DNA from 2 places in the Burkholderia sp. Bp9140 genome. Region 1 is predicted to be linked to the other one. Evidence: riboswitches for the same ligand, from Rfam matches in the RefSeq annotation. Region 1 holds a riboswitch; the other holds the start of a gene.
The links. Region 1 has a riboswitch for manganese ahead of DIE21_RS23350 (sodium:calcium antiporter). Riboswitches for the same ligand answer to the same signal wherever they lie in the genome.
Positions count from the first base shown of each region.

Region 2: another riboswitch for manganese. It lies ahead of DIE21_RS05745 (TMEM165/GDT1 family protein); the one in region 1 lies ahead of DIE21_RS23350 (sodium:calcium antiporter).

Region 1 covers NZ_QTPQ01000029.1:13,250-16,626, forward strand. The annotation lists gene DIE21_RS23345 (heavy metal sensor histidine kinase) at 1-831, shown strand, start outside; yybP-ykoY riboswitch at 965-1,140, shown strand; gene DIE21_RS23350 (sodium:calcium antiporter) at 1,223-2,233, shown strand; gene DIE21_RS23355 (copper-binding protein) at 2,367-2,735, opposite strand; gene DIE21_RS23360 (efflux RND transporter permease subunit) at 2,732-3,377, opposite strand, start outside.
Region 2 covers NZ_QTPQ01000005.1:12,235-15,611, forward strand. The annotation lists gene guaD (guanine deaminase) at 1-1,259, shown strand, start outside; yybP-ykoY riboswitch at 1,355-1,492, shown strand; gene DIE21_RS05745 (TMEM165/GDT1 family protein) at 1,571-2,143, shown strand; gene DIE21_RS05750 (DUF4136 domain-containing protein) at 2,201-2,905, opposite strand; gene pepN (aminopeptidase N) at 3,092-3,377, shown strand, end outside.

The DNA of each region.
Region 1 (3,377 bases):
TCGCGCGGCCTGCGCCCGGTCGAGAGCCTCGGCCGGCAGACGTCGCGCATCGAGGCGCACAACCTGAACGCGCGCCTCGATGCGCGCGGCGGCCCGGTCGAATTGCGCGAGCTCGCCACGTCGGTCAACCGGATGCTCGACCGCCTCGAGCGCGCGTTCGTGCGGCTGTCGCAGTTCTCGTCCGACCTCGCACACGACATGCGCACGCCGCTCGCGAACGTGATCAGCTCGTCGCAGGTCACGCTGTCGCGCGCCCGCACCACCGAGGAATACGAGGCGCTGATCGATTCGAACATCGAGGAATGCGAACGGCTGCAGCGGATGATCGAGAACATGCTGTTTCTTGCGCGCACGGACAATGCGCTGCAGCACCTGAAGACCGTCGAACTCGACGCGGGCAACGAGCTGCGCCGGCTCGCGTCGTATTTCCAGGCGCTGGCCGACGAAGCCGGCGTACACCTCGACGTGCACGGCGAAGCGCCGGTCGTCGCGGACGCGACGCTGTTCCGGCGCGCCGTCAGCAACCTCGCGTCGAACGCGCTCGAACACGCGGAAGCCGGGTCGACGATCGAGCTGGCCGTATCGACGCGGCCCGGTTACGCGGTCGTCGAAGTCACGAACCGCGGCGTCGCGATTCCGCCCGAACAGATCGAGCGGATCTTCGAGCGCTTCTACCGGATCGATTCGTCGCGGCACGGCGCGGCGCGCAACGCCGGGCTCGGGCTCGCGATCGTCAAGTCGATCGTCGAACTGCACCGCGGCAAGATCGAGGTCGCGAGCCGCGACGGACGCACCACGTTCGCGCTGTATTTCCCGGCCGGGGCTTCGTGACACGCGCACGACGCCCGTGCACGCCGGTTGCTTCCCGGCACGGCATGCGCATCCGCTGAAACGCGAGTGCCCCGCCAGAATGAAAGGGCATGACCGCGCAATCTTGCCGAAAGCAGCCGGCTCGGCTAGACTGCCCTTCGTCTTTGGGGAGTAGCCTGCTTTCCTTCCCCGGAAAGCGAACGCGTCAACACACTCGGCCCGCGGCCGTGGCGCGTTCGGCCGAATCGGTCTGGCGAGACCATCGACGCATCGCGTCGGTCCTGGTCGGACGTCGGCAGATGCGTCATGGTTCGTCCACGTCCGACCACGGAGTCCCCATGTTCCTCCTTGCCTCCTCTTCGCGTTTCGCGCGTTCCATGACCGCCCGCATGCCTGCCTGCGGAGGTGCCGCATGACGTTGATGCTCGTCGAACTGGCGTTCATGCTGCTCGTCATCCTGGTCGCCGCCGAACTCTTCACGAATGCGCTCGAACATCTCGGCGAACGGCTGAAGATTTCCGAAGGCGTCACCGGTTCGCTGTTCGCGGCCGTCGGCACCGCGCTGCCCGAAACGATGGTGCCGCTGCTTGCGCTCGCGGGCGGCACGTCGAATGCGGCCGTGAACGAGGAAATCGGCGTCGGCGCGATTCTCGGCGCGCCGCTGATGCTCGCGACGCTGACGACCTTCCTGATGACGCTCGCCGTGATCCGCTCGCGCGGCCTGACCGGCACGATCACGCCCGAGCGGACCGGCTTCGTGCGCGACCTGAACTACTTCATCGCCGCGTTCGCGCTCGCCACCGTCGCGATGTTCGTCCCGCATCACGTGTGGGCCGTCCGCGCGCTGCTCGCCGTGATGCTGGTCGGGATCTACGTGACGTATGTCGTGATGACGTTCCGCGCGTCGACGCAGCTCGTCGACGCCGGGCACGGCACCGAAGCGCCGCACGCGATGTTCCTGTCGCGCGTCGGGCTGCCGACCAACCTCGCGACCATCGCGCTGCAGCTCGCGCTCGGTGTCGCACTGCTCGTCGGCGGTGCAAAGGGCTTCATTCACGGCGTCGAAGGCGTGTCGCACCTGCTCGGCATCTCCGCGCTGCTGCTGTCGCTGATCATCGTGCCGATCGCGACGGAGCTGCCGGAGAAGGTCAACAGCGTGCTGTGGATCCGCCGCGGGAAGGACACGCTCGCGTTCGGCAACATCACCGGCGCGATGGTGTTCCAGGGCACGCTGCTGCCCGCGATCGGCATCATGCTGACGCCGTGGGAGCCGCGCCCCGAAGTGCTGACCGGCGTGGTCATCACGCTCGCGGCGGCGGTCTGGCTGCGCGTCAATGCCCGCGCGCGCGGGCTCGCGATCTGGGCATTGCTCGCGAACGGGGCCGGTTACGTCGGCTATCTGTTCGTGACGCTGACGCGCTGACGCGCTGAAACGCCGCATCGGGTGCGATCGGGCGCGTCGTCCGGCGGACGCACGCACCCGACCGCGGCGCAAGCAGCTGCATCGCGCTTCGCTGCCCGCGCTGCAGGCGGCCTGCGCCGCCCGCATCCCGCGCTTACGACGCCTTCACGAGCTTGACGATCGTCAGCGTGCCGTTGACGTTCTCGACGCGCACCTTCACCTTGTCGCCCGCATGAACCTCGGCGAGCATGGCCGCGTCCTTCGCCTTGAACGCCATCGTCATCGACGGCATCCCGACGTTCTCGAGCGCGCCGTGCTTCAGCGTGATCCTGCCGCTGGCGGCATCGACCTTCTTCACTTCGGCATCGGTCAGCGCCGTGTTCGACTCGGCCGCGCCGCCCGACGACATCTTCATGCCGGACATGTCCATGCCCGACATGTCGCCCGCGGCAAACGCGGGTACGGCGAACGCGCCGGTTGCGAGAACGGCTGCGGCAGTGGCGATCAGTTGATTCATCTTCATGGGGATTCTCCAGTTGGGGTGGACGGCACGTTCATGCCGTGAGGAACTGCATCGGAATGCCGCTGACGGCTCGCGCTTCGCGCACGACGGCGCTGCAGCAGAAGCCACGCGGCGGGAATGACGAACATCGACAGCAGCGGCGCGGTGACCATCCCGCCGACCATCGGCGCGGCGATGCGCTGCATCACTTCGGAGCCGGCGCCGTGACCGATCATGATCGGCACGAGGCCGGCCAGCACGACGGCGACCGTCATCGCCTTCGGCCGCACGCGCAGCACCGCGCCTTCGCGAATCGCGTCGAGCAGCATCGCATCGGTCAGCGGCGCACCGGCGTCGAGGCGGCGCTGCAGCGCGCCCTTCAGGTACAGCAGCATCACCACGCCGAACTCGGCGGCCACGCCCGCCAGCGCGATGAAGCCCACCGACGTCGCGACCGACACCGCGTGGCCCAACGCCCAGACGAGCCAGAAGCCGCCGACCAGCGCGAACGGCACCGTCGACATCAGCAGCAGCGCATCGGCCGCCGAGCCGAACGTGACGAACAGCAGCACGAAGATCACGACGAGCGTGACCGGCACCACGGTGCGCAGCGTCGCCGCCGCGCGTTCGAGATACTCGAACTGCCCCGACCACGCGATCGAA
Region 2 (3,377 bases), on a different contig from region 1:
CGAGCCAGGCCGCGATCCACGAGACCGACGGCCTCCTGATCGTCGACGACGGCAAGGTCGTCGCGGCCGGCCCGCATGCGCGGCTCGCCGCGACGCTCGCGCGCGACGCGGTCGTCCACGACCTGCGCGACAAGCTGATCGTGCCCGGCTTCATCGACACGCACATCCACTATCCGCAGACCGACATGATCGCGTCGCCGGCCCCCGGCCTACTGCCGTGGCTCGACAAGTACACGTTCCCGACCGAGCGCCAGTTCGGCGATCCGGAGCATGCGCGCGAGGTCGCCGACTTCTTTGTCGACGAACTGCTCGCCTGCGGCACGACGAGCGCGCTCGTCTACTGCACCGTGCACAAGCAGTCGGCCGACGCGCTGTTCGCGGCGAGCGACGCGCGCGACCTGCGGATGATCGCGGGCAAGGTGCTGATGGACCGCAACTGCCCCGAGTTCCTGCGCGACACCGCGCAATCGGGCTATGACGACAGCGCCGAGCTGATCGACCGCTGGCACGGCAACGGCCGCCAGATGTACGCGCTCACGCCGCGCTTCGCGCCGACGTCCACCGAGGCGCAGCTCGAGGCGTGCAGCGAACTCGCGCGCCGCCATCCGGACGTGTTCGTGCAAAGCCATGTCGCGGAAAACGTCGATGAAGTGAAATGGGTGGCCGAGCTGTTCCCCGGGCACCGCAGCTATCTCGACATCTACGACCACTACGGGCTGCTGCGGCCGCGCGCGGTATACGGCCACTGCATCCACCTCGACGACGAGGACCGCCGCCGGATGGCCGAGACGCGCACTGTCGTCGCGCACTGCCCGACGTCGAACTTCTTCCTCGGCAGCGGGCTGTTCGACTTCGACAAGGCCGGCGAATACGACGTGCCCGTCACGCTCGCGACCGACGTCGGCGGCGGCACGTCGTTCTCGATGCTGCAGACGATGAACGAGGCGCACAAGGTCGCGCGGCTGTCGGGCCACCATCTGACCGCCACGCGGATGTTCTGGCTCGCGACGGCCGGCGCCGCGCAGGCGCTCGATCTCGCCGACACGGTCGGCACGCTCGCGCCGCGCACCGAAGCCGACTTCGTCGTGCTCGACCCGCAGGCCACGCCGCTGCTCGCGCGCCGCACGAAGCGCGCGGAGTCGCTCGAGGAACTGCTGTTCGCGTTCGCGCTGCTCGGCGACGACCGCGCCGTGTACCGCACGTACGCGGCCGGCCGGCTCGTGCACGAGCGCGGCGCCGCACGCCGCGCCGCCGCGTAACTCACGCGCGTTTGCCTCACCCTGCTCCGGCGTGCGCTGCAGCGCATGCCGGGCCGCCGAATCCGCACCGCGCACGGCACGCGCCGTGCTAGAATTCGCCGCTCATTGGGGAGTAGCCGCTCCGCTCGATGTCCCGCGCCCCCGGCGCGCATCGTGACGGGGGCGTCCGTCAACAGACTTGGCCGTTCGGCCATGGCGGATGCAGCCACCGAGGCCTGGCGAGACCGATGGTTCACTGCGCGCCGCATCAGGGCCCGGCGCGCGGCGGATCGTCGCTCGCACGCACAACACCGGCCCGTGGAACCCCGTACGTGTCCCAAGCCTTCCTGATCTCCACCGGCGCCGTCGCCCTCGCTGAAATCGGCGACAAGACCCAACTGCTGTCCCTCGTGCTGGCCGCGCGCTATCGCAAGCCCATGCCGATCATTCTCGGCGTGCTCGTCGCGACGCTCGTGAACCATGGCCTCGCCGGTGCGCTCGGCGAATGGCTGGGGGTACTCGTCACGCCGTCGATCATGCGCTGGGCGCTCGCGTTCTCGTTCATCGCGATGGGGTTGTGGATCCTCGTACCGGACAAGCTCGATGCCGACGAAGCCAACACGAACCGCTCGCGGCTCGGCGTGTTCGGCGCGACGCTCGTCGCGTTCTTCCTCGCGGAAATGGGCGACAAGACGCAGATCGCGACCGTCGCGCTCGCCGCGCGCTTCCAGGACTACATCGGCGTGGTGGCCGGCACGACCTTCGGGATGATGCTCGCGAACGTGCCCGCGATCCTGCTGGGCGACCGTTTCGCGCACTGCCTGCCGACGAAGCTGGTGCACGGCATCGCGGCCGCGCTGTTCGTCGTGCTGGGCGCGCTGGCGCTGCTGGGCGTCGGGGCCTGACGCAGGCAGGCAACAGGCGGCGCGGCCAGACGGCCGCGCCGGTGACGAGATGGCGCGTTACTTCGCGACCGCCGCGCCCGATGCCGGCACGGCCGGCACCGCTCGCTCGTTGGCGGCCGGCGGCGCAGCCGGCCCGCCGCGCTTGTCGACCGGCAGCCGCACCGTGCGGATCGCGCCGTTCGCCAACGGGAAATCGGCGAGCGCGCTGCGTGCGAGGAACGGCATCGCATAAAGCAGCGCGCCGTTGTCGCCGGTAGTGCGCGCGGTCACGTTATAGACCTCCTTGCCGGTCGCGCGCTCGGTAATCCGGATGCCGAGCGTGTAGTCGAAGACCTGATAGGTCTGCGCGACGTAGCCGGCCGGCATCGGCCCCCAGGGCCCCCACGGGCCCCACGGCCCGCCCCGCCAGTACGGCCCCGGCCCCATGAACCACGGATCGTAGTAGACCGGCTGCGGCACCGTCACCAGATCGCTGCCGACCCCGTAGGCCAGCCCGACCAGATAGCGCGCCTGCGTGGCCGGCACCTGCCGGAACGCATACGCGGACAGCTCGTTCGAGACGATCGGCTCGTAGGTCGACTGCTCGATGCTGTGCTTCTGCGCATCCGTGCGCGTGAAAGCGTAAGTGCGTGTCGCGTCGCTGCCGCTCCAGTCGGAGAAGGCCGTGACCTGCGTCGTCACGTAGCTGGTGCAGCCCGTCAGCAGCGCCACGCACAGCACCGCCGTCCAGCCCGCACCGCGTTGAATCCATTCACGTTTCATGTCGATCCTCGTCGATCCGTCACCCGTTCGTCGCACCACGCGAACCGCACGGGATGCCGATAATACGCGGACTGCCGGAACCGGTAAAAAGTTCGCCCGGCACGCGGCCGCAAGCCTTTGTACAATGGCCCGGTTCACCCGGCCCGCGCAGCGGGCCCGATCCCCACTCCACCGATCTCGACGACCATGTCCGACAACGCCTCCTCCACCGTGATCCGCCGCGCCGACTATACGCCGCCGGCCTTCCTCATCGATTCCGTCGCACTCGAATTCGATCTCGCGCCGGCCCGCACGATCGTCAGGAATACGATGCGCGTGCGCCGCAATCCGGATGCGGTGCCCACCCCGCATCTGGAGCTGATGGGCGAAGCGCTCGAATTCCTCGGCGCGCAGCTCGACGGCGCGCCGTACGGTGCGGTGCGCGCACACGAACACGGGCTGACCGTCGAAAACGTGCCCGACGCGTTCGAAC